One region of the Inmirania thermothiophila genome, then DNA from elsewhere that is predicted to be linked to it. Evidence: predicted binding sites of a transcription regulator. Region 1 holds the regulator's gene; the other holds the start of a gene.
What was found. Region 1 encodes sigma-54, which starts transcription at its own class of promoters, with help from an activator protein. Its sites were predicted from a motif close to TGGCANGNTNCNTGCTT; they were not measured.
Positions count from the first base shown of each region.

Region 2: the regulator sigma-54 is predicted to act here: its motif matches at 1,326-1,342, upstream of EDC57_RS04195 (flagellar basal body-associated FliL family protein).

Region 1 is NZ_RJVI01000003.1:285,618-289,932, reverse strand. Features, by position in the region: gene EDC57_RS12115 (KdsC family phosphatase) at 1-341, shown strand, start outside; gene lptC (LPS export ABC transporter periplasmic protein LptC) at 338-892, shown strand; gene lptA (lipopolysaccharide transport periplasmic protein LptA) at 876-1,385, shown strand; gene lptB (LPS export ABC transporter ATP-binding protein) at 1,382-2,107, shown strand; gene EDC57_RS12095 (RNA polymerase factor sigma-54) at 2,179-3,615, shown strand; gene hpf (ribosome hibernation-promoting factor, HPF/YfiA family) at 3,658-3,987, shown strand; gene ptsN (PTS IIA-like nitrogen regulatory protein PtsN) at 4,005-4,315, shown strand, end outside.
Region 2 is NZ_RJVI01000001.1:850,390-854,704, reverse strand. Features, by position in the region: gene fliM (flagellar motor switch protein FliM) at 1-758, opposite strand, end outside; gene EDC57_RS04195 (flagellar basal body-associated FliL family protein) at 763-1,296, opposite strand; gene EDC57_RS04190 (flagellar hook-length control protein FliK) at 1,460-2,527, opposite strand; gene fliJ (flagellar export protein FliJ) at 2,583-3,023, opposite strand; gene fliI (flagellar protein export ATPase FliI) at 3,034-4,315, opposite strand, start outside.

The DNA.
Region 1 (4,315 bases):
GCATCGCCGTCGCCCTCGTGAGCGGGCGGCGCAGCGGCGCCGTCGACGCCCGCGCCGCCGAGCTCGGCATCGGGCACGTCTGCGCCGGGGTCGAGGACAAGGCGGCGGCGCTGGCCCGCCTCTGCCGGGAGACCGGCATCGACGCCGCGGCGGCCGCCTGCGTCGGCGACGACGTGGTCGACCTCCCCATGATGGCGGCCGCGGGGCTCGCCGTCGCCGTCGCCGACGCCCACCCCGCGGTGCTCGCGCGCGCCCACTGGGTGACGAGCCGGCCCGGCGGCGCCGGCGCCGTGCGCGAGGTCTGCGACCTGCTCCTCGCGGCGCGGGGGGAGGGGCCGTGAAGCGGCGCGCTGCCGCCGCCTTCCTCGGCGCCACCGCCCTCGCCGCCGCCCTCCTCGGCCTGGTGCGGCGGCAGGAGGGCGCGGCACCGCCGCTCCCCGGGCCCGCCCACGTCGCCGACTGGTGGGTGAGCGAGGGGGAGGCGGTGGGCTTCGACGAGGCCGGGGCCCCCCGCCGGCGCCTGCGCGCCCGCCGCATGGTGCACTACCGCGACGACGGCACCACCGAGCTCGACGCGCCCCGCGTCGCCCTCGTCGATGCCGCGGGCACGCGCTGGCGGGCCGAGGCCGAGCGCGGCCGGCTCTCCGCCGACCGCCAGCGCCTGCGCCTGGAGGGCGCCGCCCGCCTGGAGCGGCTCGCGCCGCCGGCGCGCCTCGACACCCGCGATCTCCTGCTGGAGCTCGACCGCGAGCGCGCCGCCACCGACGCCGAGGTGGACTTCGCCGCCCCCGGGCGCAGGATCCGGGGGCGCGGCCTGCGCGCCGAGCTTGCCGGCGCGGGCCGCATCACGCTGCTGGCCGAGGTGAGGGGACGCCATGAACCGACACCCTGACCGCACCCTGCCGTGGCGCCTCCTGGCCGCGGCGGCGCTGCTCGCGGCGGCGCTGGGCGCGGCGGCGGCGCCGCCGCCCATCGAGCTCGAGGCCGACCGCGTGGAGGTGGACGACAACCGCGGCGTCAGCGTCTACGAGGGCGCGGTGGTGGTCACCCAGGGCCGGCGGGTGGTGCGCGCCGACCGCGTCGTGGTGCGCAACGACGCGCAGGGGCCGGCGCGCCTCGAGGCCGAGGGGGCGCCCGCCACCCTCGAGGACGTGGACGCCGAGGGCCGCCCCCTCCGGGGCGAGGGCCGGCGCATCGACTACGACCTGCGCGGCGAGGTCGTGGTGATCACCGGGGAGGCGCGGCTGCGCCAGGGCGGCGACCGCTTCCGCGGCGAGCACATCGAGTACCGCATCGCCGACGGGCGCATCCGGGCCGAGGGCGGCGATGCGCGCGTGCACATCCTGCTCGCGCCGCGCGAGGGCGCGACCGGCGACGGGCGATGAGCGGGCTCGAGGCCGAAGGACTCGTCAAGCGCTACCGCGGGCGCAAGGTGGTGGACGGGGTCTCGCTGCGGGTCGGCCCCGGCGAGGCGGTGGGCCTGCTCGGGCCCAACGGCGCCGGCAAGACCACCAGCTTCTACATGATCGTGGGGCTGGTGGCCGCGGATGCCGGGCGCATCCTCCTGGACGGCGAGGACATCACCCGCCGCCCGATGCACCTGCGCGCCCGCGCCGGCCTCGGCTACCTCCCCCAGGAGCCCTCGGTCTTCCGCCGCCTCACGGTGGCGGAGAACATCCTCGCCGTCCTCGAGACGCGCCGCGACCTCGACCCCCCGGCGCGGCGCTCGCGCCTGGAGGCCCTCCTCGAGGAGCTGCACATCGGCCACCTGCGCGCACAGCCGGCGCTGTCGCTCTCGGGGGGCGAGCGGCGGCGGGTCGAGATCGCCCGCGCCCTCGCCGCCGAGCCCCGCTTCATGCTCCTCGACGAGCCCTTCGCCGGAGTCGATCCGATCTCGGTCCTGGACATCCAGCGCATCATCGCCCACCTGTGCCGGCGCGGCATCGGCGTCCTCGTCACCGACCACAACGTGCGCGAGACCCTCGGCATCTGCGGCCGCGCCTACATCGTCAACGCCGGCCGCGTCATCGCCGCCGGCACCCCCGAGGAGATCCTCGCCGACGAGCAGGTCCGGCGGGTCTATCTCGGCGAGGGCTTCCGCCTCTGATCCCTGCAGCGGCAACGGGGCTCGGGTAGAATGACGGCCAAGATGAGCACCGCGGCCGCCAGCGCCAGCCCATGAAACAGACCCTGCAGCTCCGCCTCGGGCAGCACCTGACCATGACGCCGCAGCTGCAGCAGGCGATCCGCCTGCTGCAGCTCTCGACCCTGGAGCTGCAGGCCGAGATCCAGCAGGCGCTGGAGTCCAACGTGATGCTGGAGCTCGAGGAGGAGGGCGAGCAGGAGACCGAGGCGGAGGTCGCCGCCGAGGCCGCGGCGGAGGAGGCCGGCGAGCGCGAGCTCGGCGGCGACGGCGGCGAGATCCCGGACGAGCTCCCCGTCGACAGCTCCTGGGAGGACGTCTACGACGGCGCCGTCCTCTACGGCGGCGGCGGCGGCGACGAGGACGAACGGGGCCTCGAGCCCGTGAGCCACGACGGCGAGTCCCTGCGCGACCACCTCACCTGGCAGCTCGAGCTCACCCCCTTCAGCGAGCGCGACCGCCTCCTCGCCACCCTCATCATCGACGCCATCGACGAGGACGGCTACCTCGGCGCCGGGCTCGAGGAGATCGTCGCCGCGGCGGGGCCGGAGGTCACCGTCGAGGAGGCCGAGGCGGTGCTCCACCGCATCCAGCACTTCGACCCGCCGGGGGTGGGGGCTCGCAGCCTCGCCGAGTGCCTGCGCATCCAGCTCCTCGAGCTGCCGGAGGAGACACCCTGGCGCGCCCAGGCCCTGCGCCTCGTGGACGGCCACCTCGAGACCCTCGCCGCCGGCCGCCACGCCGAGCTCGCCGAGGCCCTCGGCGTCGATCTCGAGGCGCTGCGGGAGGTGGTGGCCCTGGTGCGCTCGCTCAATCCGCGCCCCGGCAGCAGCCTCCCCGGGCCGCCGCCCGAGTACATCATCCCCGACGTCATCGTGCGCAAGGAGGAAGGGGTCTGGCGGGTCGAGCTCAACCCCGAAGCGACGCCGCGCGTCCGCATCAACCCCCGCTACGCCGCCCTGGTGGGCCGGGGCGGCGCCGACGGCACCTGCCTGCGCAGCCACCTGCAGGAGGCGCGCTGGCTGATCAAGAGCCTGCGCAGCCGCAACGAGACCCTGCTCAAGGTGGCCACCTGCATCGTCGAGCGCCAGCGCGGCTTCCTCGAGCACGGCGAGATCGCCATGAAGCCGCTGATCCTGCGCGACGTGGCCGAGGCCGTCGGGATCCACGAGTCCACCGTCTCCCGCGTCACCACCCGCAAGTACATGCACACCCCGCGCGGGATCTTCGAGTTCAAGTACTTCTTCTCGAGCCAGATCGCCACCGACGACGGCGGCGCCGCCTCGGCGACGGCGATCCGCGCCCTCATCCGCAAGCTGGTGGAGGCGGAGAACCCGGCCCGACCGCTGAGCGACGCCATGATCGCCCGCCTGCTGGGCGAGCAGGGGATCCGCGTCGCCCGCCGCACCGTGGCCAAGTACCGGGAGGCCATGGCCATCCCATCGTCGAGCGAGCGCAGGCGGCTCGTCTGAGCCCCTGCCGGGACCCAGGACCCGAGCCAAGAGGAGCCGAGCATGCAGATCAACGTCACCGGCCACCACGTGGAGGTCACCGAGGCGCTGCGCAACTACGTGCTGGAGAAGTTCGAGCGCCTCGAGCGCCACTTCGACCACGTCACCAACGTGCACGTGATCCTCAGCGTGGAGAAGACGCGGCAGAAGGCGGAGGCCACCGTCCACGTCTCCGGGGCGCAGCTCTTCGCCGAGGCGGTGGAGGAGGATCTCTACGCCGCCATCGACGTCCTCGCCGACCGCCTCGACCGGCAGATCCTCAAGCACAAGGAGAAGCTCAACGGCCGCGGCCGCGGCGGCGAGCACAAGCGCGAGGGCGCGGCGCAGGCCTGAGGGCGGAAGGAGGCAACGTGCGCATCGCCGACCTGCTGAGCCCGGACCGGGTCGCCTGGGGGGTCGAGGCGGCAAGCAAGAAGCGGGCCCTCGAGACCCTGAGCCACCTCCTCGCCGACGCCGGCGGGGAGCTCGACCCGGTGCGCATCTTCGAGACGCTGCTCGGGCGCGAGCGGCTCGGCAGCACCGGCCTCGGGCACGGGGTCGCGCTGCCCCACGGGCGGCTCGGTCACGGCGCCGCCGTGGGCGCCCTCCTCACCCTGCGTCAGGGCGTGGACTTCGACGCCCTCGACGAGCAGCCGGTGGACCTCCTCTTCGGCCTCGTGGT
Region 2 (4,315 bases), on a different contig from region 1:
CGCAGGGCCTCGGCCCAGCCCTCGTCCACCTCGATGCGGTCGCTCTGCACGCCGCTGTCGAGGTGCTCGCGCACCGGCTCCAGCATGGCGTAGGGGAAGGTCACGTGGAGGGCGCCGCCGCCCCCGCCCTCGAGCTCCACCCGGAAGGCGCTCACCACCACCACCTCGGCGGGGATGGCGATGTTCGCAAGATGCGGGTTGATCTCCGTGCCCGCCAGCGTCACCCGCAGCGGAAGCACCGGCTCCCAGGCCCGCGCCAGGTCGGCGAGCGCGGCGTCCACCAGGCGCTGGATCACGCGCCGCTCCGTGGCCGTGAACTCCCGCCCCTCGATGCGCGGCCCGAAGCGGCCGCCGCCGCCGAAGAAGTGGTCCACCACCACGTAGACCAGCTTCGGATCGAGCACCAGCATCGCCGTGCCGTGCAGGGGCTGGATCTCGAGCAGGTTGATGCTGCTCGGCACGTAGAGGCTGTGCGCGTACTCGCCGAACTTGAGGGTCTGCACCGGCTCGGCCTTGACCTCCACCGGGCGGCGCAGCAGCGCCGAGAGGCTGCCGCGCAGGTGCCGCGCCAGCCGCTCGTTGACCACGTCGAGCCCCGGCAGGCGGCCGCGCACGATGCGGTCCTGGCTGGTGAAGTCGTAGGGGCGGACCTCGCCCTCCGCCGGCGGTGTGCCCTCGCCGGCCGGCACCTCGCCCTCGCTCACCCCGGCGAGGAGGGCGTCGATCTCTTCCTGGGAGAGGAGGTCGTTGACCGACATGGCGCTACTGGGTGACGAAGCTGGTGAAGTAGACCCGCTCGATGCCGGGGCTGCCCGTCTCCTCCTGGAGGATGCGCTGGATCTCGGCCAGCACCGCCTGGCGCAGCTTCTGCTTGCCCTCGATGGTGCCCAGGGCCTCGATGTCCTGGCTCGAGAAGAGCAGCAGCAGCGCGTCGCGGATCGCCGGCATGTGCTTCTTGACGTCGTCGAAGACCTTCTCGTCGCGGGCCATCACCTCGATGGTCACCTGCAGGAAGCGGTTGCTGTTGCTGCCGCCCACGTTGACCACGAAGGGGGGGTCGAGGGGCATGTAGAAGGCCTGCTTGGGCGCCGGCGCCTCGGGCGCGCTCTCGGCCTGCGCCGGGGGCTCCGGCGGCGCCTCGCCGCGCGTCAGGAACCAGACGCCCCCGCCCGCGGCGGCGGCCGCCACCACCACCGCCCCGAGGATCAGGAAGAGGGTCTTGCGCCCCCCCTTCTTCCCCTTCTTCTTTCCGCCCTCCTCGTCGCTGGAGAGCTCGAGCTCGTCCTCGTCGGCCATCGTTCGCACCTCCGTCCTGCCCAAAGGGATAGCAAGCCCCGTGCCATCACGGCGCCTTCCCATTTAGCCCCGAAGACTCAGGAGGTTGCAAACGCGGCGCGGGCGGATGCGCCGGCCCGCCGACGCACCAGCGGGCGAGCGCGTCGGGAAGCCGGCGCGCGGGTCAGGCGTAGGCGTCGAGGAGGCCGTCGCCGCGGCGGACGGGTGCGGCGGCGTCGGCGGGGGCGTCCGGCTCGGCCCAGGCGGATCCGGCACCGGCGCCGTCACGGGCGTGGCCGCCGCCGTCCTGGCCGGGCCCCTGGTGCTGCACCCCCATGTGGGCGAGCGCCATGCCCTGCGCGGCGAGCAGGTCGCGCAGGCGCGGCAGGGCCGCCTGGAGGGCGTCCGCCGCCGCCCCCTGCTGGACGTGGAACTGGACCTGGACCTGGTCGTTGTGCACCGAGACCCGCACCTCGAGCTGGCCGAGGTGGGGCGGGTCGAGCTGGATGCGCGCCGCGCCGTGCCCGCCGCGGGCCAGCCACTGGACCCGCTCGGCGAGCGCGTCGGCGAACTCCGGCCGCGCCGGATCGCGCGGCGCGGCGGCGGCCTCCGGGGCGGCGGGCTGGCCGTCCCGCGGCGGCGCGGAGGCAGGCGGTGCCGCGGCGACGGCCTCGTCGCGGCCGCCCCTCGCCCCCCCGGCCGCCACCGGGGCCGCCTCCGGGGCCCCCGCCGCGGCCATGACCGCAGCGGCCCGTGCCGTGGCCTCGCCGCCGCCGGTCTCGCCCGCAGCCGACGGCGTCGGCAGCGCCGCCTCCGCGGGCCGCGGCCGCGCCCGCGCCGCCGCCCCCGCGGCCTCCTCCGCCGCCGGCGCCGCGCCGCCGGCGGCGGGCGCATCCGGCACCACCGGCAGCGCCGGGGGCGGCACCGGCGCATCCGACGCCCCGCCCGCATCGTCACGGTCCTCGGCGGCCTGCACCGCGCCCGCCTCCCCGTCCGCCGGAACCGCCGGGACCGCGCCCGCCACCGCGGGCCGCCCGGCGGTCGCCGGCCGCGCCGCCGCCTCGGGCGGCAAGGCCTTGCCGTCCGCCGCCGCCTGCGGCGCGGCCGCAAGCGGCGGCGCCTCGCCCGCAAGCAGGGCCATGCCGGCCTCCAGCAGGCGCGTGAAATCCACCGCCGGCGCGGCCTGCGCGGGCGAGGCCGCGGGCTGCGCCGGCACCGCACCCGGGGCCAGGATGGGCATCAGCTGTTCCATGGGGGCGTCCTCCGCCTCGTCCCTGCCCGGAAGGATGCAGATCCCGTGCCAGGTCTCAGCCGCGGCGCAGGCGTCTCGCCGCGTGCCCGTCGCTCTCGCGCTGCTCGCGGCGCGCTTCCTCGCGCCGCTCGAGCCCCTGCAGCCGCTCCACGGCCAGGCCCACGGAACGGCTGCGCCGCTGCGCCTCGAGCCAGTGCCGGCGGCAGGCCTCCACCTCCGCGCGGGCCTGCTCCACCGCGCGCTCGAGCTCGCCGAGGGCCCGGTTGATGCGCTCCAGGAAGACGCGATAGTCGCGCAGGCGCGCGCCGCTCACGGCGGCCGCCCCCTGCAGGCTGCGGGCGTACTCGGCGCGGTAGCCCTCGAGGCGCTCGCGCTCGGCAAGCCGCGCCCGAAGCCGCGCCTGGGCCTCGCCGAGGCGGCGGGCGGCCTCGCGCTCGCGTTCGTGCATCACCCGCGCCACCGGCTCCATCCGCCTCGCCCGGCCCGCCATCGTCATCCCCCTCCGCTCAGGCCGCCGCCTGCCGCACGCCCACCAGCGCCTCGAGGGCGGCGACGCTCTCGGCCCAGGTCACCCGCTCGCCCATGTCCTGGCGCAGGAAGGCCATGAGACGAGGATAGTAGTCGATGGCCTCGTCCACCCGCGGATCGCTGCCGTGCTGGTAGGCGCCGACGCTGATGAGGTCGCGGTGCTGGCGGTAGGTGCTGAAGAGCTGGCGGAAGCGGCGCGCGGCACGCTGGTGCTCCGCGCCGGTGATCTCCATCATGGCGCGGCTCACCGAGGCCTCGACGTCGATGGCGGGGTAGTGCCCGGCGTCGGCGAGCTCGCGCGAGAGCACCACGTGGCCGTCGAGGATGGCGCGGGCGGCGTCGGCGATGGGGTCGTTCTGGTCGTCGCCCTCGGCGAGCACGGTGTAGAAGGCGGTGATGGAGCCGCCGCCGTCCTCGGCGTTGCCGGCGCGTTCCACCAGCTGCGGCAGGCGGGCGAAGACCGAGGGCGGATAGCCCTTGGTGGCCGGCGGCTCGCCGATGGCCAGCGCGATCTCGCGCTGGGCCTGGGCGAAGCGGGTCAGCGAGTCCATCAGCAGCAGCACCTGCCGGCCGCGGTCGCGGAAGTACTCCGCGATGGTGGTGGCCAGCATCGCCCCGTGCAGCCGCATCAGCGGCGGATGGTCGGCGGGGGTCGCCACCACCACCGCCCGGCGCAGCCCCTCCTCGCCGAGGATGTTCTGCACGAACTCGCGCACCTCGCGCCCGCGCTCGCCGATGAGCCCGACGACGATGACGTCGGCCTCGGTGTAGCGGGTCATCATGCCGAGGAGCACGCTCTTGCCCACGCCGCTGCCGGCGAAGAGCCCCATGCGCTGGCCGCGGCCCACGGTGAGCAGGGCGTTGATGGCGCGCACGCCCACGTCCAGCGGCTCGCGGATGGGCCGGCGCAGCATCGGGTTGAAGGGCCTGCCCGTGAGCGGGCGGTGCGCCTCGACGCGCAGCGGCCCGCGCCCGTCGAGGGGGCGCCCGGCGCCGTCCACGACCCGCCCCAGCAGCCCCTCGCCCACCGCCACCTCGGCCCCGCCCTGCTGCGGGATGACGCGCGCCCCGGGCACCAGCCCGGTGAGCTCCCCGGTGGGCATGAGGAAGAGCCGCTCCCCGGCGAAGCCCACCACCTCGGCCTCCACCTCGCCGCCCGGGCCGACGACGCGGCAGCGCCCGCCCACCGGCGCCTGGCAGCCCACCGCCTCCAGGGTCAGCCCCACCATGCGGGTGAGGCGACCCTCCACCACCGGGCGG